Regions from separate parts of the Lactococcus sp. S47 genome, predicted to be linked through region 2. Evidence: predicted binding sites of a transcription regulator. Region 2 holds the regulator's gene; the other holds the start of a gene.
The links. The regulator CtsR, encoded in region 2, represses protease genes until heat stress. The targets are predictions, from matches to a motif close to TTGGTCAAAAAAGGTCAAANA.
Positions count from the first base shown of each region.

Region 1: the regulator CtsR is predicted to act here: its motif matches at 13,489-13,509, upstream of clpB (ATP-dependent chaperone ClpB).

Region 1 is NZ_JACVUB010000003.1:168,675-184,183, reverse strand. It holds gene IAE52_RS04710 (TetR/AcrR family transcriptional regulator) at 81-707, shown strand; gene IAE52_RS04705 (MDR family MFS transporter) at 811-2,208, shown strand; gene IAE52_RS04700 (YjjG family noncanonical pyrimidine nucleotidase) at 2,244-2,936, opposite strand; gene purH (bifunctional phosphoribosylaminoimidazolecarboxamide formyltransferase/IMP cyclohydrolase) at 3,112-4,668, opposite strand; gene hpt (hypoxanthine phosphoribosyltransferase) at 4,845-5,387, opposite strand; gene IAE52_RS04685 (NAD-dependent epimerase/dehydratase family protein) at 5,524-6,561, opposite strand; gene IAE52_RS04680 (TetR/AcrR family transcriptional regulator) at 6,692-7,222, shown strand; gene IAE52_RS04675 (ABC transporter ATP-binding protein) at 7,273-8,862, opposite strand; gene purN (phosphoribosylglycinamide formyltransferase) at 9,029-9,577, opposite strand; gene purM (phosphoribosylformylglycinamidine cyclo-ligase) at 9,606-10,628, opposite strand; gene clpB (ATP-dependent chaperone ClpB) at 10,811-13,414, opposite strand; gene IAE52_RS04655 (hypothetical protein) at 13,648-14,988, shown strand; gene IAE52_RS04650 (NAD-dependent epimerase/dehydratase family protein) at 15,021-15,509, opposite strand, start outside.
Region 2 is NZ_JACVUB010000007.1:69,656-85,164, reverse strand. It holds gene miaA (tRNA (adenosine(37)-N6)-dimethylallyltransferase MiaA) at 1-793, shown strand, start outside; gene IAE52_RS08500 (hypothetical protein) at 876-1,544, shown strand; gene IAE52_RS08495 (SPFH domain-containing protein) at 1,714-2,610, shown strand; tRNA gene IAE52_RS08490 (tRNA-Arg) at 2,707-2,778, shown strand; gene IAE52_RS08485 (SemiSWEET family transporter) at 2,983-3,243, shown strand; tRNA gene IAE52_RS08480 (tRNA-Lys) at 3,400-3,472, shown strand; gene rnz (ribonuclease Z) at 3,600-4,523, shown strand; gene IAE52_RS08470 (SDR family oxidoreductase) at 4,516-5,217, shown strand; gene recJ (single-stranded-DNA-specific exonuclease RecJ) at 5,383-7,611, shown strand; gene IAE52_RS08460 (adenine phosphoribosyltransferase) at 7,734-8,246, shown strand; gene rpoE (DNA-directed RNA polymerase subunit delta) at 8,463-9,026, shown strand; gene mltG (endolytic transglycosylase MltG) at 9,163-10,833, shown strand; gene greA (transcription elongation factor GreA) at 10,893-11,366, shown strand; gene IAE52_RS08440 (CtsR family transcriptional regulator) at 11,543-11,998, shown strand; gene IAE52_RS08435 (ATP-dependent Clp protease ATP-binding subunit) at 11,988-14,438, shown strand; gene hpf (ribosome hibernation-promoting factor, HPF/YfiA family) at 14,573-15,130, shown strand; gene eno (surface-displayed alpha-enolase) at 15,315-15,509, shown strand, end outside.

The DNA.
Region 1 (15,509 bases), on a different contig from region 2:
TTTGTTTATCAGCTTTTCTATCGCAATTTTCATTAAAAACATGTAAAATAAATCTAAGTAGAAAAAGAAAGCGAAAACTCATGGCGACTCAACCAACCAAAGATAAAATTATTAGTAGCAGCTGGGAACTTTTAGAAGAACTTCCTCTCACAGAATTTTCAATGCGTAAGTTAGCTAGTCGGCTAGGAATGACAGTGTCTTCTCTTTACTACCATTTTTCAAGTAAAGAAGCACTTTTTGCAGAACTTATTGATAAAGCAAGTCTTGAAATTATTTTTCCAGCAAATGAAAAAACGTGGCAAGACCGCCTTTTCGTCTATGGTAAAAATATTTATGCTGTTTTAGAATCTTATCCAAACCTCGCACAATTGATGATGGATTATCCACCAGAATCTGAGAACTATCTTCGGCTCTTTGATAAACTTTTAATGATTGTAGATGATCTCAAGCTTTCTGATGATCATAAATTTTACACCATTAACCTTTTTCTAAATTTTATTTACACCAGTAAAATAGATAGTGATCGTTTAGTAGAGCAACCCGAAAAACCTCTTTCTACTGTCAAAATTCCTCTGGTACAACTGGCTCCTTTTCTCGATAAATATTGGCGAACTGAAAGCCTCACCAGTCTTGGCTCTTCTGAAAGTTTTGAGTTTGGTTTACATCTTATTATTTCAGGAATTGAAAAAATGCTTAAAATTAATTAATTTATAAAAAACTTCCTGAGGAAGTTTTTTTCTTGACTTTATTTCAGAACAATGGTATTATTTTTACCGAACAGTGTTCTAAAAATATAAAAGAAGGTTCTTTATGAATAATACTAATGATTTTAATTTAAAAAAAGTCTTACCTGCAGTTTTAACAATTGCAATTGGAATGCTTTTAGTAATGATGGATACAACCATTATGAATGTCACCCTTCCGCATATCCAGTCTGCTTTCCATCAAAATCTCTCAAATAGTCAGTGGGTCATTACTGCTTATACTTTAGCTATGGCCACAGTTATTCCATTTGCTGGATTTTTGGGAGACCGCTTTTCAGATAAAAAAGTTTTTGCTTTAGCAATCATTTTTTTCACTATCGCTTCATTTCTTGCAGCTAATGCTCACTCATTGCAAAGTCTTGTTATTTGGCGAATTGCTCAAGGCTTAACTGGTGGCGTTGTTGCTCCAATCGGAATTGGGATGTCTTTTAAAATTATCCCAATGGAAAAACGAGGTTCAATGATGGGCCTTCTAGGGTTACCAATGTTGCTCGCTCCAACAATAGGACCTGCACTTTCAGGTTTCTTAGTTAAACACTTCAATTGGTCAACTGTCTTTTTGATTAATCTTCCGGTTGGAATTCTAGCTCTAATCTTTGTTCTCCTCTTTCTCCCCAATTTTCCTGCAAATAAAGCAAGTAAAATAGACTTAAAAGGGACTCTTCTTTCTCCATTTGCCTTTCCAATTTTAATTTATGGTGTACACGTTGGGACAGATAAAGGCTGGTCAAATCCTACTGCCCTCTCTTTTGTAGGCCTTGGTATAATCATGTTGCTTTTATTCATTATTGTTGAACTACGTGTTGAAAATCCTCTTTTACACCTTCGAGCTTTTGCAATTCCTGAATTTACAAAAGGAATTTCGCTCATGTGGCTCAATCAAATCGTTGTTTTCGGGGCCATGCTTCTTGTCCCACTTTACTTACAAAATGTCGTTGGACTTTCTTCTGAAAATACAGGGCTAATCATGGTTCCGCAGGCAATTGCTAGTTTTTTAGGAATGACAATCGGTGGACGTATTTTTGATAAATTTGGGACGAAAGCCGCAGTTCTGCCGGGCTTTATTCTGGGAGCTCTAAGTCTTAGTCTTTTTAGTCAAATTAAACCTAGTTCTTCTTTGGCTTTCACACTTTGTGCTATTGTTTTACTTGGTTTAAGTCAAGGTTTAGTCAATATGCAAGTTAATAATCACGCCCTTCAATCTGTTCCAATGAAAAATATCAGTCGAGTTACTCCACTAACAAATGAAATGATGCAAGTAGTCAACTCATTTGCTATTGCCTTTTTGACAGCATTTTTAAGTGGTCAAATCAAAAAACAGACTGGACTTTCTCCTTTACAAGCGAATTTAACTGCCTTCCATCATACTTTCTACTTACTTCTTATTTTTGTAAGCTTCGGTTTCATTTTAAGTCTATTTTTGAGAAAAAAAGTGAAGGCATAATAAAAAAACACTGTTAAAATAAACAGTGTTTTTTATTACCAATTTTTAACCAAAGCTGGAATTTCTAATAGGTCTTGGATTTGCACATCTGGTTGTGCTTCTCCACTAACTTCCAATTGTTTTGGATTATACCAAATTGTCTTTATTCCAGCTCTATTCCCTCCTAAAATATCAGTTGCTAGGGAGTCGCCAACGATTGTAAATTCCTTTTGATTGGCCGCTTCAATGTGGTCAAAGACATAATCGAAGAAAGCAAGTGAAGGCTTATGATGACCCACTTCTTCACTAATAAAGATTTCTCTAAAGTGATCAGAAATTCCAGACTCAAATATTCGTGGACGAGAAACACGTGAAGTTCCATTACTAACCACATACATTTCTGCCTCTTTTTCTGACAGCTCTGTCAGTAATTCTTTGGCATGATTAATCAACTCATGCCCTTGTGATAAGTAAAGTTGATATTCATCATCAACAGCAACTGGATTATAATTTACTGACACATTTAAAGCTCTAAAAGCATGGTCAAATCGAGTAGATAGAAGTTCTTCACGTGAAAGTTTTTCTGATTCGTGTAAACGCCAAAGCGCTTTGTTTTCACGAGAGTAAGTCGCACGATTTTCCTGATTATCTTCAATTTGATAGTGGGTAAAAATTTTTCCCAAAGCATCATATTCTGCTTTATCAAAATCAAGTAAGGTGTTATCAATATCAAAAAGTAGTACAGTCATTTCTTTTCCTTTGCTAAATGTATTCTTTGCATTCCCTACATTATATCAGAAAAGGAGATAAAGATGAATGTTCTGAAACTTGAAAATTTTTTCAATGACAATAGACAGATGATTTTACAATAGAAATTTTAATATTAAATTAGAGAAAAAATCTACCCTAAAGGTAGACTTTTTATTAATGTCTAAAATGACGAAGTCCTGTGAAGACCATCGCAATTCCATATTTATCACAGGCATCGATCACTTCTTGGTCACGTACAGAGCCACCTGGTTGAACGATTGCTTTAATTCCTGCCTTAGCAATTTCATCGATATTGTCAGCAAATGGGAAAAAGGCATCCGAACCAAGAACCGCATTTTCTTGAAGTTCTACTGATTTATCTGCGGTTGCCTCTAAGGCAATTTTTACTGAGCCCACACGGTTAGTTTGGCCAGGACCAACACCAAGCGTCTGGTGGTCATTGGTCACAATAATCCCATTTGATTTGACAAACTTAACTGCTTTCCAAGCAAACTCCATGGCCTCCATTTGTCTATCAGTTGGTTGAACTTTAGTCGCCACTGTCCATTCTTTTGGATTTTCAACAATGACATCTTGATTTTGAACAAGTAGTCCTCCAAGAACCCCTGTTACAAGCGCTTCTTTTTCTGAGGCTTCTTTTTTAGAAAAATCAACGGTTAAAAGTCGAATATTTTTCTTTTTACTTAAAATTTCCAAGGCTTCTTTGCTATAAGAAGGTGCGATAATAATTTCAAGGAAAATCTTACTCATTTTTTGCGCAGTTGCCAAAGTTACTTCTCGATTTAAAACGATAATTCCACCGAAAATTGAAACTGGGTCTGCTTCATAGGCATAATCCCAAGCTTTTTCGATATCCGTTGCTGTTCCAATCCCACATGGATTCATATGTTTGAGGGCTACAACTGTTGGTTCTTCAAAATCTCTTGCAATTTGTAAAGCAGCATCTGCATCACGAACATTGTTATAGCTTAGTTCTTTACCATGAATTTGCTTACTTTGGGCAATTGAATAAGTCGTAGGTATTCCTGACTCATAAAAATCTGCATTTTGTTGCGGATTTTCACCATAACGCATTCCTTGTTTAAGGTCGTAAGTCAAGGTTAATTTTTCTGGTTTTACATTTTCTACCGGAAATTCTTCTGTCAAATATTGTGCAATTAAAGCATCATAACTTGCAGTGTGGCGAAATACTTTTGCTGCAAGTTGCTGACGAAAACTTAAACTTGTTTCGCCTTTTACTGACAGCTCTGTCAGTACTTTTTCATAATCATTTGGGTCACAAACGACTGTGACTGACGCATGGTTTTTAGCTGCTGAACGCAACATTGAAGGACCACCAATATCAATCTTCTCAATCATTTCTGCTTGACTGCCCCCAGCAAGCAAAGTTTCTTTGAAAGGATATAAGTTTACAACAACCAAATCAATTGGAGAAATATGATGTTCTGTCATTGATTTCATGTGACTTTTCAAGTCTCTACGTCCAAGAAGGGCTCCATGAATTAGTGGATGCAATGTTTTAAGGCGCCCATCCATCATTTCTGGAAATCCTGTTACTTCATCAATTGCAATATTCGGAATTTCTTCTTGGTCCAGAACGGCTTTCGTTCCACCCGTTGAGATAATTTCCCAACCTAATTCTCGAATTTCCTTAGCAAATTTTACAATACCTTCTTTGTCTGAAACACTGATAAGTGCACGTTTTGACATGATTTCCTCCAAGTTTTCTGCTGACAATTCTGTCAGTAATATTTTTTCTTATAAAAGAACTGACAGAACTGTCAGTAAATATTTATCATGTCTTTATTTTACATTTATCGTTTGGAAATAAAAAGCACCAGTTTTAAAACTGGGCTTTTTTTATTATAATTGTTCGGAAATTACTTTTAGTCTTTAATTAAAAACTCTTCATTGAAAATTCCAATATATGGCAACTGACGGTAACGTTCCGCATAATCAATTCCATAGCCCACAATAAAGGCATCTGGTACTTCAAAGCCAACATAATCAGCGTCAATATCAACTTTACGACCACTTGGTTTATCTAATAAGGAGATAATTTTTACTGAATGTGCTTGACGTCCTGTCAGCAATTTTTTAAGATAGAGCAGAGTATTTCCAGTGTCAATGATATCTTCAACAATCAAAATATCACGTCCATGAGCCACGGTTGATAAATCTTTCAAAATTCTAACTTCCCCAGATGATGAAATCCCATAACCATAACTGGTAACATCCATAAAATCAACTTCAGCATCAATTGATAATTCTTTAAGCAAATCAACCGTAAACATGATTGACCCTTTTAATATTCCAACAACAAGTGGATTTTTTCCTTCATAATCGCGTGAAACAACTTCCGCAAGCTCTTTGACACGTTCGGCAATTTGTTCTCTGGTAAATAAAACTTCTTTTAAATGTGGATGCATTTTTCTCTCCAATTTTTTTCACAATATGTTTCTATTTTAGACTTTTTTAGAGAGAAGAAAAAGACCAGAAGTCTGACTTTGGTCTTTTTTAGCTTACAACGTTCGGAAATAGAAAATTTTCAAAACTATAATTTTCTTAATCAACTTTAATAACTCCCAAATCCAACATCGTTTGTGCCGTTTGAATAATCGCTGCTTCACCTGAACGTAGTTTCCAGCCTAAAAGTTTAACTGATTTTTCATTTGAACAAGCTGTGTTTTGCCCCAAAAATGTAGCTGGCATCGCCAAACTTTTATCAAATCGAGCTAAAATTTTGACTAAAAAATCGGGAATTACCTGAGTAGATACTTTTTTAGCTTTTGTACCAAATTCCTTTTTCAAAAACTCAGCTTGCTTTTTGTAAGTAATATTTTGGCCTGAAGTTGCAATGAAACGCTGACCAATCGCTTCATTTTTTTCAAGAGCTAGCAAATGTAAATCAGCAACATCACGAACGTCAACATAATCAAATGCTAAATTTAAAAGTCTGGGCATTTTACCTTCAAACATATTTTTTATAGCCGCACTAGAATGTGAAAAATCATTTCCAAGAATTGGACCCATAACAGCTGTAGGTAAAACCGATGCTCCTTCAATACCATAAGCTTCTGCAAGTTTCCAAAACTCCATTTCCGCCATCGTTTTAGAACGTTGATAGGCATTAATTGGAGCGTCAAGATTTGTCCAATCTTTCTCTGTGAAGATTTCTGGATGATCCTTATGCCCCGCTAAAACTGCTCCCGATGCTGAGGTCAAAACCACTCGTTTAACTCCTGCTTTCTTGGCTGCTTTCATCACAAACTTCACTCCATCTACAGCCATTTTCACCATTAAATCATCAGCGTCAGGACGTTGCAAAGGTGTTGGTGAAGCCACATGAATCACAGAATCAATACCAGTCATGGCTTGACTCCATCCTTCTTCTTTTGTCAAATCAGTTTGGACAAAATCTAAATCTGTAAAATCTGAAATTCCGCCTTGTGCCATCATTTTTTTCACTTCTTCTTGTCGAGACATCGTCCGCAATGTCGCCCGTACTCGATAGCCTTTTTTCAATAAAGCAATCATGATAAACATAGCAATATATCCAGAACCACCTGTTACAAGAATTGTTTTTTTATTTGTATTTGTCATTTAATTTTTTCCTCTATTTTTCTTAATTCACATCTGTTACACTTGAAACTTATGTAAAATTATTGTACGATAGAAGTGTAAAAAATACAAGCCTTTGAAAAGCTTGTGTGACACAATCAGGAGAAGTGTAATGGCAGCGACAAACTATTCCCAAACTATCAAAAACGATACAAAAGATTTTATTACTACAGCAATTTTGCAACTATTAGGAATTCAAAAAACATTTGAAAAACCGAAAAATCTTGCTCAACTCACCGTTTCAAACGTTTGTAAGAGAGCCGGAGTTAGCAGAATGGCTTTTTATCGTAACTTTGAGTCCATTGACCAGGTCATTTATCAATACTATCAGCCTCAAATTTCTCAAAGTTTTGAAATCATTCGTCAGAATGTTTCTGCCAGTTCAAAAATTGAAAACCAATTAAAATTCTTTGAAGAATTTAAAGATGACCTCTTCCTTTCTGAAAGTCAAGGTTACGAACCAATTATTCGTCAGATTTATATTGAAGAAATTGAGAAATTTTATGAAAAGACAAATGACGAATATTTCATTACTTTTGTCGCAAATGGAGTTTATGCTCTTTGGCGTAAATGGTTAATGAACGGTCAAGATAAGTCAATTGAAGAAATACATGAACTCATTAGAAAAATTGTTACAATTTAAGTAAAAATAAAAAGACACTTGCACGTGTCTTTTTAATATAAATTTATTTTTTAAGCAATTTCCTGTCCTAAATGAATCACCTCATCCAAATAACTTTGAGTTTCATCATATAGATGGTGTGTAATCATAATCACCGTCAAATCAGGATTTTCTAAAATATTTTTTTCTACAGCTAGAGCTGTTTTTTTGTCAACACTCGCCGTACTTTCATCCATCACTAAAATTGGCTTACTGCCCATTAATTCTCTAGCAACAGATAATCTTTCTTGCTGACCTCCTGATAAATTTTTATCATAAACCGTATCAAGTTTATTAAATACAAAGTCATCAGCACAAGCAATTCTAATCGACTTATCAAAGATATCTGGCGAAATTTTACGCCCTAAAGTCAAATTTTCTTCTACTGTTTCCTTAAAAAGATAGGGAAATTGCATAATCACACTCATAACATGAGGCAAAGATTTTCGATTAATTCCTTTATAATCTTTCCCGTCTAATAAAATTTCTCCTTCATAGTCTTGCTTATTCCCAACCAACAAATTAATCAAGGTTGATTTTCCACTTCCACTATCGCCAATAATCGCGTATTTTTTTCCTTTTTCAATGACAATTTCTGGATACTCAATTTTTTGCCCATCAGGAAATGCAACTGCCAGATTTTTTAATTCTAATTTACTTTCAAAAGCTGTCACTTCTTCTCCGTCAGTAACTTTTGATTCGTCAGTAATTTTTCCATATTTCTCTAGCAGCTTTCCAGTTGCATTGAGCAATATTAAACTATTTGCTACACTTTTTGAGTAATTAGTTACTGTTCCTGACAAATTTCCGACACTCATGACAACACCAATGCCAATTTGCCCATTCATGATAAGAAAACCAGCAACAGCTAAAATCAAAAACTGCCCTAACATACTTGTCCCTAATAAAGAATACTGCATCCAAGCACGAGTAAAAATTAATTTCACATTCGCCGTAGCTAATTGATTAAATTTCCCCATGGTTCGCTCTTGCATAAGACCCAATTGTTTATTATGATAAAGCACTTCATAACCACGCAAGTAATCCGTAGATGTCGCTAAGGCATCATTTGCAAGCTCCGACACTTGTTCCGTATCTCGTTCCACTGATTGTTTAAACATTTTTGGAAAATAGAACAAAAGTGCTCCAACCAAAAGGGTTGTCAAAAGCAATACCCAGTGGAAAAAGATAATAGCAATTCCTGAGAATAGCATCGCAACAATTCCCGTATAAACAAAATAAATCTGGTGGAAACCATTATCATAAAGTAGTTTTGTATCATTATTTAACCACGAATTATAATCTTCCTTACTATTTTTTTCAAAATCAGAATAAGAAATTTCCGTCAGAGGCTCAATGATATCCCGGCGTACGGCATTAAGCTGTTTTTGTATGGCAATTTCTTTCCAAACATCACGCGCTCCTTGAACAAAACTATCGACCATCCAAAGGATAATATCAATAGCTAACCATAAGAAAAATTGATTCATCTCTTTTGCAATCAAAGAATTGAGCACATTTGCTAAAAAGACCGAACTCAAGACCGCAAGAGCAATATCAATCGTGATAAGTAAGAAAACCATAAAATTTTCAAATTTGAATTCTTTAAGATACTTTACCATTTTTCCTTCTCTTATTTTACTTAAGATTATGTTACCACTACATTTTAGCATTTAAATTTCAAAAGTAAATAGCGCTTACAAAAGTATTTTAGATGTTTTATTTTCTTAAAAGAACTGAAAATTTTCTCTTATTTTTATTAAGCTAAAACGTAAGAAAAAAACTTCATCATTGCTGATGAAGTATAATTTGGCGAACGACTTCTGGATAGAGCTTGTGCTCTGCTTCATGAACAGAACGCTCATAGACTTCTAAATCTTCGTGATAAGCGAGCGAGATTTGAGCAATCAATTCCCCAGTATCAACACCCTCATCAACATAATGAATACTGATTCCCAACCCCTTTTTTGCCTCATGTGATTCTTCAATCGCATGAGGTGAACCGGCAAAATCCGGAAGATAAGAAGGGTGAACATTAATTATCTTTCCTTTATATTTTGATAACACCGTCGCACCAATAATTTTCATGTAGCCCGCCAAGAGAATTAAATCAATTTCTTGATCTTTTAAAATTTCCACCAAGGCCTTTTCATAATCCACTTTTGAAGAAAATTCTTTTAACTCCAAACTTGCCTTTGCCACCCCTAATCGCTCAGCACGTTCAAGTACATAAGCATCATGATGGTCTGAAAAAACAAATTTCACTTGGTCTGGAAATTGTTCAGCTAGTATTTGAAAGTTTGAGCCATTTCCTGATGCAAATACTGCAATTTTCATGCTATCCCCTATTCTCAATGAAAAAAATTTATTTTTTAATCACTACTGCTGAATCTTGTCTTTTGACCATTTTACCAATTTCAAATGCATTCAACTCTTTTTTGAGAGTTTCGGCATTTTCAGGAGCAACAGCGATTACCATTCCAATTCCCATATTGAAAATTTCATACATTTCTTCATGTTTGATATCCCCATATTTTTCAAGAGCTTTGAAAATTGGTAAAATATTCCAAGAACCTTCAACAATTTCAGCTGACAAGCTATTTCCGAACATTCTTGGTAAATTCTCATGGAATCCTCCGCCTGTAATATGAGCAATCCCTTTTATTTTATTTTGTTTAATCAAGGGTAAAAGCTCTTTGACATAGATTTTTGTCGGAGTTAAAAGAGTATCAATCAAAGATTGGTCAAGTTCAGGCAACGATTCATTCAAATCAAAGTCAGAAAAAACTTTCCGAACCAAAGAGTATCCGTTAGAATGAATCCCAGATGAGGCAAGACCAAGCAAAACATCGCCCGCTTCCACATCTTTTTCGCCATCAATTAATTGTGATTTTTCAGCCACACCCACAGCAAAACCAGCTAAATCGTAATCATCTTCATCATACATTCCGGGCATTTCAGCTGTTTCTCCACCAATCAGCGCTGCTCCTGCTTGCAAGCAACCTTCGGCCACTCCAGCCACAACTTGCTCCAATTTTTCAGGAATATTTTTCCCTGTGGCAATATAATCCAAAAAATACAGTGGTTCAGCCCCAGCAGCAATAATATCATTGACGCACATGGCTACGCAATCAATCCCAATCGTGTCATGTTTGTCTGCTTGAATGGCTAACATCAATTTAGTTCCCACACCATCTGTCCCCGAAATCAATACAGGCTCTTTCACATCAAGCACAGATAAATCAAAACTTCCACCAAAACCACCCAGTGCCCCAAGCACACCCAAACGTTCGGTTTTAGCCACATGCTTCTTAATACGAGAAACCACCTCATATCCTGCTTCTACATCTACCCCAGATTTTGCATACGCATTCTCAGACACTGTCATTCTCCATTTTCTGATATATTTTATTCTACTTCCATGTTAAATGATTTTCAAACATAAAAAAAGTTCCAGCGGGTAGTACTGAAACTTTTCGATTGAATCGTTCGGAAATAACAAATCATTTCAACTGTAATTGTCTATCAAATATAAAAAACCGCCAGCATCAGCTAACGGTTTTTTTCTATTTATTCAGCAATCGTTTGAATATCAAAGTCAATCTTGTTATCTACAAGCGTTACAATAACTTTTGATTTTGGTGGAATTTTTCCGCCGATAATCAGCTTAGCTAATGGATTTTCGATGACTTTTGTCAAATAACGTTTGAGTGGACGTGCACCATAAGATGGTTCATAAGCATTTTCGGCAATCCAAACTTTTACTTCTTCACTCAACTCAAGTTGAACATCCATTTCTTCAAGACGATGTGAAAGTTGGCTAGTCATTTTAACGATAATATTCTTAATATCCTCAAGTGCCAATGGTTTGAAAAGAATGGTATCATCAATTCGATTTAGAAATTCTGGTTTGAAATGTGCCCGAAGTTGAGCCATCACGTTTTCAGTTGTTTCTTCCGAAATTTCACCATTTTCTCCAACATTATCAAGCAAATATTGAGAACCGACATTTGAAGTCATAATCAACACTGTGTTCTTAAAGTCAACGAGAACACCTTTAGAGTCAGTCAAACGGCCGTCATCCAAAACTTGCAACAAGATATTGAAGACATCTGGATGTGCTTTTTCGATTTCATCAAGCAAGATGATTGTATAAGGATTACGACGAACGGCTTCAGTCAATTGGCCTCCTTCATCGTAACCGACATATCCTGGAGGTGCTCCAACTAAACGAGAGACAGAGTGTTTTTCCATATATTCACTCATGTCAATCCGAACCATATGTTCTTCTGAATCAAAGAGATTTTCAGCCAAAGCTTTCGCGAGCTCGGTCTTACCTACCCCAGTTGGACCGAGGAAGAGGAATGAGCCAAGTGGACGGTTAGGGTCTTGAATTCCTGCACGCGCACGAATAATGGCATCAGATACGGCTTCAACAGCTTCATCTTGTCCAACGACCCTTTGATGCAGTGTTTCTGGTAAGTGAAGCAATTTTTCACGTTCACCTTCAACCAATTTGGTAATTGGAATACCTGTCATGCGTCCAACAACTTCAGCGATTTGTTCTTCAGTGACTGATTCTTGAACTAAGGATAAATCATCTGATTTTGCTTTTTCTTCAATAGCTTTGAGTTCTTTTTCAATTTCAGGAATTTTACCATAACGAAGGGCTGCTGCTTTTTCTAAGTTTCCTTCATTTTGAGCTTCTTCCAATTCGTGGCGAGCATGTTCTAATTCATTTCGTTTTTCAGAAATATTGCCCACTTCTTTTTTCTCAGCTTCCCATTGAGCTTTGAGTTGATTATTTTCTTCTCGAAGTTCAGCAATTTCACCACGTATAATTTCAAGACGTTTCTTAGAAGCATCATCTCGTTCTTTTTTGAGGGCCGCTTCTTCAATTTCTAATTGCATCAAGCGACGATTAGCTTGGTCAAGTTCAGTTGGGAGTGAATTCATTTCTACACGAATTGTTGCACTGGCTTCATCAACCAAGTCAATGGCTTTATCTGGTAAAAATCGGTCAGTAATATAACGATTTGAAAGGGTTGCTGCTGCGACTAAAGCATTATCATGAATTGTCACTCCATGGTGAATTTCAAAACGTTCTTTTAGACCACGCAAGATTGAAATTGTATCTTCAACAGTAGGTTCAGTAACCAATACCTTTTGGAAACGACGTTCAAGTGCTTTATCTGTTTCCATGTATTTACGATATTCATCCAAGGTAGTTGCCCCAATCAAATGGAGTTCACCACGTGCAAGCATTGGTTTTAAAAGGTTCCCAGCGTCCATTGAACCTTCTGTTTTACCTGCACCAACAATCGTATGAAGTTCATCAATAAAGAGGATAATTTGTCCATCTGATTTTTTCACTTCATTAAGGACTGCTTTCAAACGTTCTTCAAATTCACCACGATATTTCGCTCCTGCAATCAGGGCACCCATATCAAGTGAAAAGATTGTTTTATCTTTCAGATTTTCAGGAACGTCTTTTCTGACAATCCTTTGTGCCAATCCTTCAACAATGGCTGTTTTACCAACCCCAGGTTCACCAATAAGAACGGGGTTATTTTTTGTTTTACGAGAAAGCACTCGAATGACATCACGAATTTCTTCATCACGTCCAATGACAGGATCTTGTTTACCTGATTTAACTTGAGCAACGAGATCTACCCCATATTTTTCAAGTGCTTTGTATGTTTCTTCTGCATTTTGACTGGTCACTTTATCACCTCCGCGTAATTTTTCAATTGCAGCTTGCGCTTTTGCTTTTGTTAGTCCATGGCTAACCAAATAACTGGTCAATGGATTTTGTTTTAATTCAAAGAGGGCAAGGAGAATAATCTCAGTTGAAAGGTATTCATCGCCCATTTTTTGCGCAATTTTGTCTGCTTCAGTAAATATTTGGAACAAATCTGGACTTAGGTTTTGACCATAAGTAATATTTGAACCTTCTACTGAATTAATTTTGTCAATTTCTTTTTCAATTAAATTTGTAAAGTCATCTAGGTCAATCCCTAAATCTTTATAAAAGTTCGCCCCAAAACTATTAGGTTGAACAAAAATTCGCCATAAATGTGGAACTTCAATCACTTGGTGATGACGAACTTGCGCAATTTGTTGCGCTGAACCAAGTGCTTCTTGCATCGTTGTTGTCATTTTTTCGATGTCCATAAAAACACCTCATTTCGATTTCATAGTTAGTAGTGATTATTATCTTTTTCTCACTACATTCTAATTATAATACTTTGGTCAGTAATGGTCAAACTTTTTGATTCGTTATTTATAAAAAATTATTTACACTTTTTAAATGAATTATTTGTGTACTAATCATAGTGAAGCTGTCTTTTTAATACACTTTGCCTTATAATGGATTTAGATGTCAAAATAAAAAAGATAGGAGAAAAATGACCCAACAACTAAATTCTATGGGAAAGTCTGCCCTCTTAATATTAAGTAATACAATTATTGTCCTTCCATTCATGATTTTTATTCAAATTGCAAAAGGAACCTCGCTTCTTGCCCTCCTTCCTTTTTTGCTCTTTTATACTTTCAGAATGACTGGCGTATTCTTTATAAGGGGAATAAAAACAAGAATCAACAGCTATAGTCTTTTAAAAATTTCATTGTATGCCGGTTTACTTGGTTGCTTGTTAGGATTTATGGGTTCTTTCTACTTTCCTTTCTATACTTTATCCGGAATTCTTTTAGGAGTGAGTGCAGCTTGGTTGCCGATGTCAAACACTTCGGTAAATTATTATCTAAAAAATACTAACCAGCTTATCAAAGGAAAAACCTTAGTTAGCTTACTTTTGTTTTTAGCACTTGGCTTTTCTTTTGTCTTATCCCCTTCTCTAAAATATCCCCTGTTCTTTGTCTTCTATGGAATAGTTTATCTTCTCTCCTTCCAATTAGTTGGAAATTTGGACAATTACAAAGTTGATCCAAATGATTTAGAAAAAGCTTCATATAAATATCTTATTTTATTTGCTTTATTTTTTGTTTGCCTCTTTCTATTACGTTCAAGTCGATTACTTGCCAATAGTTTAGAATTTGATTATTTCATTTTCGGATTTTTCTTTTTGGTCACCCTCTACATTGTCGCTACGAATTTTTTCAAAAATAAAATTCAAAGAAATATCCCTCGTAAATTATCATATTTGACAGCTATTAATGGGGCAGTGGGAAATTATTTATTTCTTTTTTGTTCTTTGTATGTCGCTGGTTTTTATGGTCATCAGCATTTATTTTTACAGTTTTATCTTCCTTATGTTTTAGGAATTGTCTTTGCCTCTAAGGTCAAAAATTTACTTGGAAATAATGTCAAAACCTACTCTTTAATCGGCATTTTTCTAGGTTTACTTTTGATTGTTTTTAGTCCTCTATTTGCTCTAGGTTTATTCCTTACTAGCTTATTCAAAGGAAGTTTAAATTCAAGCTTAACTCAAGACTATGAAAGTACTGTTAATATCGTTGAAGATAAACGGATCTGGGTAAAATATACCATTCAAAATATCGGAAGTATTCTTCACCAATTTTTGTTAATGCTTTTAGGTTCACTCATCATCATGAAAAATGGCTTATCTATCAAGACCTTGTTCGTCATTACTTCAACTCCTATTCCTACAGCTCGAAGTATTGAACTAATGAAATCATGGAATCTTATTGCTACGTCATTGATAATCTTAATTATCATCGCCTATCTTATTTATCCAAAAATAGTTCCACTTCTTAAAAAATCAAAGTAAATTAGAAAAACTCATGTCTAAACATGAGTTTTTTATTTAATACGAGAGGTCAGTGAACTTTCTTTTCCTTCGATAATTTTATGAATCTCTTTAGCAAATTGACTTCGTTTAATTGGACGATAACTTTTTAAGAAAGAAAAAAACGGAATTTTTATGAGTGGTTCCACTAGGCGTGCTGGAAAATAACTGCTTTTTCGTGAAGCATCATAGACAATTCCTGGAAAAACAGAAACAAATCTTGATTTCAAACGTTTTTGACCATAAGCCTCCACTTCTTTTTTAGCTCTCATATAGTCATTCATAAAAAAAGGACCATCATTTGCCGAAATAAAAAGACATTGATTTTCTGAGTTAACTATTGTATCAATAATTATTTTTGCTGGTTGAATACTATTTTTTTCATAAGTTGTTCCCTTTGATTTACTTGGAAATAGAATTCCTACCGCATCAATCACCCAATCTGATTTTTGTAAAAGTTCTTGCCAATCACCGGTTTCATTTAGATTAGCGGAATGATAGAG
Region 2 (15,509 bases):
AATTATTTCTGGTGATTCTCAGCAAGTTTATCAAGGATTAGACATTGGAACCGCTAAGGTGACTATGGCTGAACAAGCTCAAGTTCCTCATCATTTGATTGATGTACGTAAATGTACAGAAAATTTTTCGGTTCATGATTTTGTCATTGAAGCTAATCAATTAATTAAAGAAATTCTTGACCAAGGAAAAGTGCCAATTATCGTTGGAGGAACTGGCTTATATATTCAATCTCTTATCGAAGGCTATCATCTTGGCGGACAGGAAAATCATGAGGAGATGATGAAACTTCGTGAAGAATTATCTCTTTTATCTGATGAAAAGTTGTTTGCAAAAGTGATTAAAATAAATCCAGAAATTCCTGAGTTAAATCGTAGACGGGCGATTCGTTTTTTGGAGCTGCAAACTTTCGGCTCTCAAGATGAAAATTTGGGTTCTGATTATGATTTTTTGCTTATTGGATTAAATGCTGACAGAAAAGTGCTTTATGATCGAATTAATCAACGGGTTGATCAAATGATGCGTGAGGGCTTATTAGATGAAGCTAGAACTTTGTATGAGCAAGCACCAGAAGTTCAAGCGGCAAAAGGGATTGGTTATAAAGAATTTTTCCCTTATTTTTCAGGGGACATTAGTTTGGAAGAAGCTGTTGAGTTGGTCAAAAGAAATTCAAGACGCTATGCCAAGCGACAATTGACTTGGTTTAAAAATCGAATGTCTGTCGAATTTGAAGATGTTTTTTCAAAAAATTATCCTGACCCAGTTTTTGATAGAGTCAGTCAGTTTTTGAACTGACGCATTTTCTTAAAAATGTTATAATGAAAAAGATTGAAAAAAGGACTTTACAAGTAAATTTTATTAAAAATGGAGAGAAAAAATGACTGATAAAAAATGGATTGATTTGGGAATGAAATATGGTGGCTTCATGGCTCAAGACCATATCTTTTTAGAAAATAGATTAGCTACCTTAACCGATGTAAAAGATAAAAGACTTTTGGTGACTCCACCAGCATCAGTTTTAAATGCTTATTTTGCTGAACTTTATCAAAAACGCTCACCGAAAGATGCAACAGATTATTTCTTTGAACTTTCTAAAGCTTTTGATATTTTTGAAGAAAATCCAGATTTTCAACTTGAAGGAAAAAATGGTTATGAAAATTTCAGATTTATTCGACTCAATCTTTCTGGAAAATCATTTGGTTTTTCATATAAAAATGACGCAGAAGAAGCAATTATTTTCAGTGAATTTCCGGTAAAAGTGACAGCCGAATTGATGTTTGAAATTGCACAGATTTTCCCGCATTATCTATTAGTGGAAGAAGACGGAAAATTGACAATGAAACCTGCTCAATTTCAAAGTGAATTTGAGAAAGTGAAAGACCTAACAGCATTAACAGAACAAGCAGAAAATGGGGAATATATTCGCTTAGCCGGCTATAATATTGAGGATTTATTAGAACAAGCCGAAGAAATTGGCTTCTTAAGTCCTTTATGCTTTGGGCGTGACGGACGTAAACACTTTATCTATATTACAAAAGGTTTTTAATCGTTAGTTAATAAACTATCAAAAAAATTGCATTTCTCTTTGATAAGTGATAGACTATGTGAAAACGGTTACTGGCGATGCTGTCAGTAATTAATAAGACTGAATTTTTCATAATTACTGACAGAAAAGTTTGTCAGTAACTTTTGGTCAAATATAAGGAGGAACTTTTATGATTTTTATTCCACTCGTTGTTTTAGCAATTATCCTGCTCATTTTAATCTTTAGTTTGAGTACAATTGTATTTGTTGTTAAACAACAAACTGTTGCAATTGTTGAACGTTTTGGGAAGTATCAATTTACTGCAAACCCTGGTTTTCATTTGAAACTTCCTTGGGGAATTGATCGGATTGCTGCTCGAGTTCAATTGCGCTTATTACAAACAGAGATGACAGTTGAAACTAAAACTGCGGATAATGTTTTTGTTACGATGAATATTGCAACGCAATATCGAGTAAACGAACAATCCATCAAAGATGCATACTATAAGTTAATGAATCCAGGTGAACAAATTAAGGCTTATATTGAAGATGCCCTTCGTTCAGCAGTACCAAAATTGACTTTGGATGATGTTTTTGAGAAAAAAGATGAAATCGCTCTTGAAGTTCAAAAAACAGTTGCTGAAGAAATGCAAACTTACGGTTATATTATCGTAAAAACATTGATTACTAAAGTAGAACCTGATGCTGAAGTTAAGCAATCTATGAATGAAATCAATGCGGCACAACGTAAACAAGATGCCAGCCAAATGTTGGCAAATGCTAATAAAATTCAAGTTGTAACTGCCGCTGAAGCAGAAGCTGAAAAAGACCGTCTGCATGGGGTAGGGATTGCTGAACAACGTAAGGCTATTGTTGACGGTTTGGCTCAACAAATTACCGAAATCAAAAAGCTTGGTGTGGCGCTTGATGAAGAACAAATTATGGCGATTTTGTTAACTAACCAATATTTAGATACCTTGAATCAATTTGCTGCAGGTGGAAATTCAACCATTTTCCTTCCAAGCGGAGCTGAAGGAGCAGAAAGTTTAAGGACTCAGATTTTATCAGCCATTAAAGCAGGTAAATAAAGTAAAAATAAAAAGCTATCGATGGATAGCTTTTTATTATAGCAAGCTCCTTCTTGCAATTTTTTTTGAAATTAGGTAGAATAAAGTGATTGTAGCGCGTCCGTAGTGTAATGGATATCACGTAAGATTCCGGTTCTTGAGATGGGGGTTCGATTCCCTCCGGACGCATTTAATTAAGTAAATAAACCGCTCGGTTGAGCGGCTTTTATTGTTTTTGTGCTAAACATGTGCCAATGACTGCGTTTTATAGAATCCTAAATATGTTATAATAAGATATTGACTCGAAGGTAAAATGACTAGGTTTTAAATTTAAAAAATAGTTAGAATGAAACCGAGAGTTTTTTGATATTATCATTTTACAGGAGGGCTTTTATGAATCAAGAGAAATTTATTAAGTATTTAAGTTGGGTAGCGACTGGGATGTCGGTAATGATGTATGTGTCATATCTTCCGCAAATTGCTAACAATCTTAGTGGAATGAAAGGAAATCCTATTCAACCCCTTGTTGCTGCAATTAATTGTACACTTTGGGTCACTTATGGAATTGGCAAAAAGCCTAGAGATTTAGCCTTGGCAACGGCAAACTTTCCAGGTATAATTTTTGGATTGGTCACATTTTTTACTGCCCTTTGATGATGAAAAAAAATGATTAATTGGACATGTGTGTGGCCATTATCAGAGATAAATAAATAATAAATTTAAAAAAATAAAAAAATTACAGCTGAGACTAGAAATTTCAGAAAGTCTGTGTTATAATATATTTCGTCGTGAAAATGACGCTTTAAGCATGACTCGTTAGCTCAGTTGGTAGAGCATTTGACTTTTAATCAAAGGGTCGCTGGTTCGAGCCCAGCACGGGTCACTAATTTATTGAAGAAAAGATTGTGGGGAAGTTTCACAATCTTTTCTTGTTTTGGAAAATAATTCTCATTTTTGAGAAAATAAAGTTTTAATTTGCCTTAAGGTGAGTTGAAACTGATGGAGGTTCAATGGAAATCCAATTTTTAGGGACTGGGGCTGGTCAGCCTTCTAAATCAAGAAACACTCAGGCAATTGCCTTGAAAATGCTTGATGAGCGTAATGAAATTTGGCTTTTTGACTGTGGTGAAGCAACGCAACATCAAATTTTAAATACGACAATTAAGCCACGAAAAATTACTAAGATTTTTATTACACATTTACATGGGGATCATATTTTTGGCCTGCCTGGTTTTTTGTCTAGTAGAAGTTTTCAAAGTTCAGATGAACAAACTGATTTGGAGCTTTATGGCCCTGTGGGAATTAAAGATTTTGTTTTGACCGCTCTTAGAATCTCGGGTTCACGCTTAGCTTATCGTATCAATTTTCATGAAATTGATTCGGCTGGAAAAATCTTTGAAGATGATAGTTTTGAAGTCCATACAGATTTGCTTGACCATACTATTTTCTGCTTGGGTTATCGCGTCGTAGAAAAAAATCGAATAGGTGAACTCGATGCCAATGCTTTAAAAGAAGCTGGGCTTCCTTTCGGACCCCTTTTTGGTAAAATAAAAAAAGGTGAGATTGTTCAGTACGAAGGAAAAACTTTCGATCCTAAAGATTATATCGGAGCGGATAAAGCTGGTAAAATAGTCACGATTTTAGGCGATACAAGAAAATCGAATGTTGCAGTACGCTTAGCTTATGGAGCAGACTTATTGGTTCATGAGGCAACTTATGAAGCAAATGAAAGTAAAATGGCAAAAGCACATGGTCATTCAACGACTAAACAAGCAGCAGACGTCGCCAAAGAAGCCGGAGTTAATCGATTGTTATTGACTCATATTAGTGCACGCTATGTTGGACCTTTGGTTGGACAATTGGTGCGTGAGGCACAAACTGTTCATTCCAACACTTTTGTGGTTAAGGATTTTTACGAGGAAAAAATTGGTTAGAAATATTGTAATTACAGGTGCAACTGGTGATATTGCTAAAGAAATTGTCAAATCTTTATCTAAAGATAGTAATCATTTAATTTTGGTTTCACGCAGTCGTAATTCTCTAGTTGAACTCTACGGTCAACTTGAAAATACCACTTTACTGACCAATGATGAACTTTTGACAAATGAGCAATCTTTTAATGTGGATATTTTGATTAATAATGCTGGTTTTGGTATTTTTAAAGAGTTCACTGAACTTACTGATGGGGAAATTGCAGAGCAGTTTGTCATTAATACTTTAATGCCTATCCAGTTGACCAGACAGTTAGAACCGAAAGTCCAATTGATTAATATTGCTTCAATTGCTGGGAAGTTGCCAACAGGAAAATCAACCATCTATGCTGCTTCTAAAGCGGCTTTGATTACATTTTCAGATGCTTTGCGCATGGAAAATCCACAATTAATCGTGACTACTGTGAATACAGGACCAGTTAGAACAAAATTTCATAAGGATAATGGGGATTATCTGGAAAAAGTGGGGGAAAATGCAATTTCAGCATCCAAAGTTGCTGACAAAGTTGTGAATAACTTAGGAAAAAGGAAAAGAGAAATCAATTTACCTTGGACTTTATCCACAGTTGCCAAATTGCGAGCTATTTTTCCTTCACTTTTTGATTTTATATCTGCCAAATTTTTTAATTTTAAATAGAATTTTATTACTGACAGAAGCTTAATACAATTTCTGTCAGTAAATTATAGAAATGTTTAGGACTTTTTTAAATATAATAAAAATTATCCTAAACTTAGCCATTTTTTTCGAGTAATTTATGCTAAAATAATTGAATTGAGCATAAAAAAGATAAAGAGAATTAAAATGATAAAAGCAAAATATGATTGGAAAGTGGCAGATACAGCCGTTTCCGAAGATTTTCTGAAAGTAGCGAAAAAACATAAATTAGATGAATTGACAAGTCGCGTGCTTTATCAAAGAGGAATTCATGCAGAAGCTGAAATTGAGCAATTTTTAAAGCCAAGTTTAGAAAATTTACATGACCCTTTTCTGCTTCATGATATGGAAAAAGCAACAGGGCGTATTTTATCAGCAATTGAGCAAGGTGAAAATATCTTGATTTATGGGGACTATGATGCTGACGGAATGACCGCGGCTTCTGTCATGAAATCTGCTCTGGATGAATTGGGAGCTGAGGTTCAAGTATATTTACCTAATCGTTTTACTGACGGTTACGGGCCAAATCTTGACGTTTATCAGTACTATATTAAGAATGAAAATATCAATCTTATTATTACTGTAGATAATGGGGTTGCTGGCTTGGAGGCAATTACCTGGGCACAGGAAAATGGAGTGGATGTAATTGTTACCGATCATCACTCAATTCCTGACCAACTTCCCCCTGCTTATGCCATTGTCCACCCCGAACATCCTGACAGTCAATATCCTTTCAAATATTTGGCAGGAGTTGGTGTCGCCTTCAAAGTTGCCTGTGCTCTTTTAGAATATGCACCCAGTGAAATGCTTGATTTAGTTGCAATTGGTACAATTGCTGACATGGTCAGTTTGACTGATGAAAACCGAATTTTAGTGGCTCATGGTCTAAAAGTTTTGGCCCAAACAGAGCGTGCCGGCCTACAAGAATTAATGAAGTATGCCGGGGTTGATTTTGATAAAATCACTGAGGAAACAGTTGGTTTTCAAATTGCTCCCCGTTTAAACGCTTTGGGACGTCTCGATGACCCAAACCCAGCCATTGAATTGCTGACAGGTTGGGATGAAGATGAAGCGCATGAAATTGCCAAAATGATTGACCAAAAAAATTCAGAGCGAAAAGAAATTGTGGAAAAAATTCACAATGAAGCTCTGAGTATGCTGACAGATGAACCTGTTCAGATTTTATATCATAAGGACTGGCATAAAGGTGTCTTAGGAATTGTTGCGGGTCGCTTGCTAGAAGCCATACATAAGCCAGTAATCATGCTGGCCCAAGAAGATGGGATTTTGCGTGGGTCTGCTCGGTCAATCGAAAATTTTGATATTTTCAAGGCATTAAATGCCCATCGTGAACTTTTTATTGCTTTTGGTGGTCATAAACAAGCCGCAGGGATGACTTTAAGTCTGGAAAACGTAGAAGCAGTTAAAAAGGCGATGATTGATTATATCGTGGACAATCATTTAGATATGTCTAAAAAAAGTGCCTTAGAAGTTGCTGACCGTTGCCACTTAGACGATATTTCGCTCTCAACAATCACTAATTTAGCAAAATTGGCTCCCTTTGGCATGGATAATCCTAAGCCTCGATTTTTAATCGAAGATTATAAGGTGATTCAAAGCCGAAGTATGGGGAAAGACAATGCTCATCTTAAATTAAAAATTCAGGAAGAAAAGCAACAAATTGATGCCGTTTATTTCCAACATGGTTCAGAAGAATTGGAATTCGAACAGGCACAAACAAAATTAGTCGCAACACTTTCAAGTAATAGTTGGAATGGAAATACGAGTCTTCAATTAATGATTGAAGATGCTGATTCAGTTGGTGTCGAACTTCTTGATATAAGAAGTAAACAAATTCCTATCCCAAAAGAGGCCAATATTTTTTCTCAAAATCAGCTAAAACATGGTATAATGGAAGATGTGCTTGTCATCGAAGAGACACCTGGAGATTTAGCAGGTTTGTCAGTATTAAAAGAAGCTGTCAGTAAAGCAGCGTCGGATGATTTTAAAATGATTTATTTTAAAAATAAAATCACTGATAGCTATTATTTAACAGGAAGTGGAACACGAGAAGAATTTGCAAGACTTTATAAAGCAATTTATCAATTTCCAGAATTTGATATTCGCTATAAATTAAAATCACTTGCGGATTATTTGAAAATCCCTCATCTCTTGCTTGTCAAGATGATAAAAATCTTTGAGGAACTTGAATTTGTCAGCATTGACAATGGCTTAATGACCGTTAATAAGACGGCCGATAAACGCGAAATTTCTGAGAGTACAATTTATCAAGAACTAGAAAAAATTGTAAAAATGCAAGAACTTTTTGCTTTAGCACCCGTCAAAGAAATTTATCAAAATTTATTAGAAAAATAATTTCGTTTTTATAAAAAGTTACTGACGAAATCAGCTATACTCATAATAATAAAGCTGTCAGTAAAAATAACGAACTTATGTTAGAAAAAAGGAGCACTGACAATTCTGTCAGTAACAAAAACATGGAATTAAAAGACTATATTGCAACAATTGAAAACTATCCTAAAGAAGGCGTAGTTTTTCGCGACATCAGCCCTTTGATGGCAGACGGAAATGCCTATAACTATGCTGCTACCGAAATTGTTCAGTATGCAAGAGATAAAGAAATAGATATGGTTGTAGGTCCAGAAGCACGTGGTTTCATCATTGGATGTCCAGTTGCTTTTGCACTTGGTGTAGGATTTGCCCCAGTTCGTAAGCCTGGTAAATTACCTCGTGAAGTCATTGAAGCAACTTACGAAAAAGAATACGGAACAGACACACTCACAATGCATTCAGATAGCATCAAACCAGGACAACGTGTCTTGATTGTTGATGATTTGCTTGCAACTGGTGGAACAATTGCCGCTACAATTGAACTTGTTGAAAAAATGGGTGGAATTGTTGTCGGATGTGCGTTCCTTATCGAACTTGATGAACTTAAAGGTCGCGAAAAAATCGGAGATTACGATTATAAAGTTCTAATGCACTATTAATTTCTTTACTGTCGGTAGCCAATAAATGTTATTAGTATTCTTTTGATAAAAACAAGAGAGTATAGTTAAGCTAAAAGCAAGTAAACAGAGGTTTTTTGGCGTAAAATATTGACAGCAAGCTAATTTTGATATACACTATAAAAAGAAAATCCACATAGCGTTCGTTTTTTAGGAAATGAGCCTATATTTTATATTAGGAAAAGAGAGAGTAAAAACTTGAAAATTACAGCCTTAGAAGGACAAAAAATCTCAGAACTTTCAATGATTGAAGTTGCTCATGCTTTATTGGAGCAAAATGGCAAAGAAATGCAATTCTCTGAAATCATCAGAGCGATTCAAGATTATTTGGAAAAATCAGATGATGAAATTAAAGCTAGTATTTCTCGTTTTTATACAGAAATCAATACAGACGGAAGTTTCATTCCATTAGGAAATAATATCTGGGCACTTCGTTCATGGTACGCCATTGATGAGATTGACGAAGAAGTTATCGCTCTTGATGAAATTGAAGACGAAGAAGAAGAAAAACCAGCTAAAAAACGTAAAAAAGTCAATGCTTTTGGTATCGAAGACGAAATCGATCCAGAAGATGAAGAAGGCGCAAAAGAAACAACTGAAGAAGACATGTCATACGATACTCAAGCAGAAGACGAAGATAAAGATGACGTCGCTGCTTATGACGCAGAACTTGCGGAAGTTGAACTTGATAATGTAGATGAAGAAGTTGACATCGATGTAGAAGACGATGAAGATGATTCAGACGATACTGATGAAGACTAAAACACATAAAAAGTGAGGCATCAGCCTCACTTTTATGAATATTCTCTTTTTATTTGTAAAAAATTAAAAGAACGGTTACAATTAGGAAAAGTAAAATTTTATTATTGAGCGAAAGCTAATCATAAGGAGAAAAAATTTGGTGGACAAAGAAACAACTGAATTTTCTCGAGGAAGTTTTAAAGAAAAAATACTTCGCCAACTTGAAGAAAATGCAGCGAAACAAGCAGAAACTAAGTTCCCAGACCCTGAAGATTTCGAACGTCCCAGCAGGAGCGACTCAGAAGAATCTGAGCGAAAAATCGAACCAAGGAAAGTTGATCTTGAACCTTTCAAACTTCCCGTCTTTGATTTTCCAGCAGCGGATGAAAACGAAGAAGAACCTTTTGTAGAAAATGAAAACCTTCCAGAAGAAGGCGATTCATTGCGTCAAAATTTAGATGGAGTGGTTTCTGAGGAAATTCAAAGCCAAGATATTCCTCCTCAATTTTCAAGAAGTGAACCAAAAGTTCAAGATGAAAAAATTGAACAAGAACAATTTTTGGAAAAAAAAGAATCAGAAAAAATGGTTAAACATCAACCTTCAAGAAGAACCAATAGTCCTTCTAAAAAAACTTCTTTGAGCAAGAAAAACAAGAATAAGAACAAAAATAAGAATAAGAACAAAAATAAGAAAAAGAAAAAAGTAACAGCAGGAAAAATCATTGCTGTGATTGTTGTTCTTTTAGTTTTAGTTGTTGGAGGAACTGGTTGGTATGGCTATAACTTTGTAAAATCTGGCATTCAACCTCTGGATTCTAAGAATGCAACAGCTAAGTCAATCAATATTCCTGCTGGTTCAAGTAGTAAGCAAATTGGTGAAATTTTGCAAAGACAATCCATTATTAAAAATGGAATGGTTTTTCAGTATTATACAAAATTTAAAAATTATTCAGAGTTTAAAAGCGGCTATTATAATCTTGCACCAAACATGAGCTTATCTACGATTGCTAGCAAACTTGAAGAAGGCGGAACAGAAAAACCTGTTGCTCCAACTTTAGGTAAAATTTTAGTTCCTGAAGGCTATACGCTAACACAAATTGCTAAAGCTGTGACAGTTAATAGTGGAAGCAATGAAAAGAATGCAAAAACGCCATTTTCTGAAGCAGACTTCATGAAAACCGTTCAAGACCCAACCTTTATCGCTAAAATGGTTAAGGCTTATCCTAAACTGTTCGCAAGCTTGCCAACAAAAGATTCAGGAATCAAATATCAGTTAGAAGGTTACTTGTTCCCAGCGACTTATGATTACACAAAATCATCGACAGTTGAATCAGTCATTGAAAATATGATTCAAGCAGCCAATACTCAACTCACTCCTTACTATGATACAATCGCTCAAAAGAATTTGACTGTCAATGAAGTTTTGAGTTTAGCAGCTTTGGTTGAAAAAGAAGCCAACAATGATGATGACCGACGCAACGTTGCTGGAACCTTCTATAATCGTATGAATGCTGGAATGACTTTGGGTTCTAATCTGTCAATTCTTTATGCCGAAGGTAAACTTGGTGAAAAAACAAGTCTTTCAGAGGATGCTAATATTGACACCAACCTAGATTCGCCATATAATTTGTACACAAATACTGGATTTGGCCCTGGCCCTGTTGATAGTCCAAGTTTGTCATCTATTAAAGCAGTACTTGATCCTGCTCAAAATGACTACTTCTACTTTGTTGCTGATGTGACAACAGGAAAAGTTTATTTTGCGAAAACATTAGCTGAACAAAATGCAAATGTTCAAAAATATGTGAATGATAAGATAAGTAGCTAAGCTATCATTAATTTAGATTTGATTAAAAGAGAAAAAAGTTTATAAAAAAGGAAAGAAATATAATGGAAAAAACATTCCCAATGACCCAAGAAGGGCTTGATAAATTAAAATTAGAACTTGAAAATTTAAAACTTGTGAAACGTCCAGAAGTCATTGACCGTATCAAAGTTGCTCGTAGCTATGGTGACCTTTCAGAAAACTCAGAGTACGAAGCAGCTAAAGATGAACAAGCCTTTATCGAAGGACGTATTTCAACTGTTGAAACAATGATTCGTTATGCTGAAATTGTTGATAACGCAAAAATTGCTAAAGACGAAGTAGCACTTGGTAAAAACGTAACTTTTGTTGAAGTTGGCGAAACTGACGAAGAATCTTATCAAATTGTTGGTACTGCTGAAGCTGACCCATTTTCAGGAAAAATTTCTAATGAATCACCAATTGCTCGAGTTTTGATTGGTAAAAAAATTGGAGACATCGTAAATGTACCACTTCCAGTTGGCGAAATGACAGTTAAAATTGTAAAAGTTGACTAATTATTTTAGAATATAATAAGTAAAAAAGCCGTCAGTAACGGTTTTTTTATTTTTCAACGCTTAAGTCTGTCAGTAAGTTAAAATTGCTATTTTTGGTAAAAATAATATTTTTCAGGTATAATAGTCAGTAATAGTCAAAGATTATTTAGAAAATGGATGAAAGAAAGGATGGAGCGATGGCAGGTCAAAAAAATACATCAGATATTATCGAAGCTTATCTGAGAAAGCTTTTAGAAGAAGCACAAGTCATTGAAATTAAACGAGCGGACTTAGCCAATCAATTTGATGTCGTGCCGAGTCAGATTAATTATGTGATAAAAACACGATTTACGGCCTCAAAAGGCTTTGATGTGGAATCAAAACGTGGTGGCGGTGGCTACATCAAAATTGTTAAGTATCAATATTCTGCTCGTCATGAATTCTTAACGGCTCTTTACCAGAAGGTTCCAGCTAATCTCTCAAGTAAAGCTGCCCATGATATCGTTCAACTTCTCTTTGATGAGAAAGTACTGACAGAACGTGAGGGAAATCTACTTTTGTTAGTCATTACTGACGGAGCCATTAGTCCCTTTACTCGTGGTATAATGATGAAAAGTATAATAAACAGATTGGACCGTGACGATGAAATTTGAAAATATAAAATATACACCAACGCTTGACCGAATTTTAGAAAAAGCGGAAGAGTATGCTCACCAATATCAATATGGCACCATTGAAAGTGCTCATTTACTAGCTGCAATGGCAACGACCTCAGGCTCAATTGCTTACAGCCTTCTTGCAGGAATGAATGTTGATTCTTCTGACTTACTGATTGATTTAGAGGATTTATCAAGTCATGTTAAGGTCAAACGTTCAACTTTACGTTTTTCACCTCGTGCAGAAGAAGTGATGACTGCGGCAAGTTTTTTAGCAATTCATAATAACTCAGAAGCCGTTGGAACAGAACACCTGCTTTATGCCCTACTTCAAGTAGAAGATGGATTTGGTCTTCAACTTCTAAAATTACAAAAAATCAATATTGTATCTTTGCGAAAAGAGCTTGAGAAAAGAACTGGACTCAAAGTTCCAGAAAGTAAAAAAGCTGTGACTCCAATGTCAAAACGTAAGATGGCAAAGGGAGTTGCAGAAAATTCAACGACGCCAACGTTAGACTCTGTATCCTCAGATTTAACCGAAGAAGCTCGCTTGGGTAAACTTGACCCAATGATTGGACGAGAAGCTGAAATTGACCGTTTGATTCATATTCTCAGCCGCAGAACAAAAAATAATCCTGTCTTAGTTGGAGAGCCCGGTGTTGGGAAATCAGCAATTATTGAAGGTTTGGCCCAAAGAATTGTCAATGGTCAAGTTCCAATTGGTTTGATGAATAGTCGAATTATGGCCTTGAATATGGCGACTGTTGTTGCTGGGACAAAATTTAGAGGTGAATTTGAGGATCGTTTGACAGCTATTGTTGAAGAAGTTAGCAGTGATCCAGATGTCATTATTTTCATTGATGAATTACACACAATCATCGGTGCTGGTGGCGGTATGGATTCTGTCAATGATGCCGCAAATATTTTGAAACCAGCGCTTGCTCGTGGTGATTTTCAAATGGTCGGAGCAACAACCTATCATGAATATCAAAAATATATTGAAAAAGATGAAGCTTTAGAACGCCGTTTGGCGAGAATAAATGTTGATGAGCCAAGTCCAGATGAAGCGATTGCTATTTTACAAGGCTTACGTGAAAAATTTGAAGACTATCATCAAGTGAAATTTACTGACCAAGCCATTAAAAGTGCTGTAATGCTCAGTGTTCGTTATATGACTAGCCGAAAATTGCCTGACAAAGCCATTGATTTACTTGATGAAGCTGCAGCAGCAGTGAAAATTTCTGTCAAAAATCAACAAACAAAACGTCTTGATTTAGAAAAAGAATTAGCGGAAGCTCAAGAAGAATTATCAGAAGCTGTCATTAAACTTGATATTAAAGCGTCTCGTACAAAAGAAAAAGCAGTTGAAAAAATTGCTGACAAGATTTATAAATTCTCAGTAAAAGAAGATAAACGTCAAGAAGTTACTGACCAAGCTGTTGTTGCTGTTGCCTCAACACTGACAGGTGTTCCAATCACACAAATGACTAAGTCTGAAAGTGATCGTTTAATCAATCTTGAAAAAGAATTACATAAACGAGTTGTTGGACAAGAAGAAGCTATTTCTGCCGTTTCAAGAGCCATTCGTCGGGCACGTTCCGGTGTTGCTGACAGCCGTCGTCCAATGGGTTCTTTCATGTTCCTTGGACCAACAGGGGTTGGTAAAACCGAACTTGCTAAAGCACTGGCTGACAGTGTGTTTGGTAGTGAAGATAATATGATTCGTGTTGACATGAGTGAATTCATGGAAAAACATTCGACTTCACGCTTGATTGGAGCTCCTCCAGGGTATGTAGGTTATGATGAGGGTGGTCAATTGACAGAACGCGTTCGTAATAAACCTTATTCTGTTGTTCTTTTAGATGAAGTCGAAAAAGCTCATCCTGACGTTTTCAACATCATGTTGCAAATTCTAGATGATGGCTTTGTGACTGATACTAAAGGTCGTAAAGTTGATTTCAGAAATACAATTATTATCATGACTTCAAACTTGGGAGCGACTGCTCTTCGTGATGATAAGACAGTTGGTTTTGGCGCTAAAAATATCACAGCTGATTATTCAGCCATGAAATCAAGAATATTAGAAGAGCTTAAACGTCATTATCGTCCTGAGTTTCTTAATCGAATTGATGAAAATATTGTTTTCCACTCATTGGAAAGTCAAGAGATTGAACAAATTGTTAAAATTATGAGTAAATCTTTGATTAAACGTCTGGCAGAACAAGATATTCATGTGAAACTCACACCGTCAGCGGTGAAACTAATTGCTGAGGTAGGTTTTGACCCAGAATATGGTGCACGTCCGCTCCGCAAGGCTCTTCAAAAAGAAGTTGAAGACCTTTTAAGTGAACAATTGCTCTCTGGTGAAATCAAAGCAGGTAATCATGTTTCAATTGGGGCATCTAATAAAAAAATTAAAATCGCTCAAATTGTTTGAGATGAAAGCTGTTTCATGTTATAATTAAATTAGAAATAAAGGAAAGGACAGTTCGAAAAGATTCAGAAGTCCTGAAAATTCCAAAAGTTTAAGGGCTTCATTGAAACAAAAAGAACTGTTGAAGAGGTACTCTTATGATCAAATTTAATATCCGTGGCGAAAACGTCGAAGTGACTGATGCAATCCGCGCTTATGTTGAAGATAAAATCGGAAAACTTGATAAATATTTCAACGATGGTCATGAAGTAACAGCCTATGTTAATCTTAAAGTTTACAGCGAAAAACGAGCTAAAGTTGAAGTAACTCTTCCAGCTAAAAATGTCACTTTACGTGCAGAAGATACTTCACAAGATATGTATTCTTCAATTGATTTTGTTGAAGAAAAACTCGAACGTCAAATTCGTAAATATAAGACACGTATGAACCGTAAACCACGCAATGCTGTCCCAACAGGACAAGCTTTTGGCGATGAGTTTGCACCATTAGAAAAAGCCGATGAAGTTGCTGAGGATCACGTAGATATTGTACGTACTAAACATGTTGCTTTAAAACCAATGGATGCCGAAGAAGCAGTGCTTCAGATGGATATGTTGGGACATGATTTCTACGTCTTTACAGATGCTGATAGTAACGGAACCCATGTCGTTTACCGTCGTACAGATGGTCGTTATGGTTTAATTGAAACAGAATAAAAAAATAAGGATAGATTTTTCTATCCTTTTTTATTAATGTTCAGATAAAAAATCAAAATGTAAGCGCAAAACCTTTTGAAGTTTAGCTTTGCGAAGATTTTCACTTGAAAAATCTTTCAAAAAATAGTAAAATCAAAGATGTATTAAGAGTGCAGACGCACTTAAAAATAATAAGGAGACTAAAATGTCAATTATTACTGATATTTATGCTCGCGAAGTCCTTGACTCACGCGGTAACCCAACACTTGAAGTTGAAGTTTACACTGAAGACGGTGCATTCGGTCGCGGTATGGTACCTTCAGGTGCTTCTACTGGTGAACATGAAGCGGTTGAACTTCGTGATGGCGACAAATCTCGCTACAACGGACTTGGTACTCAA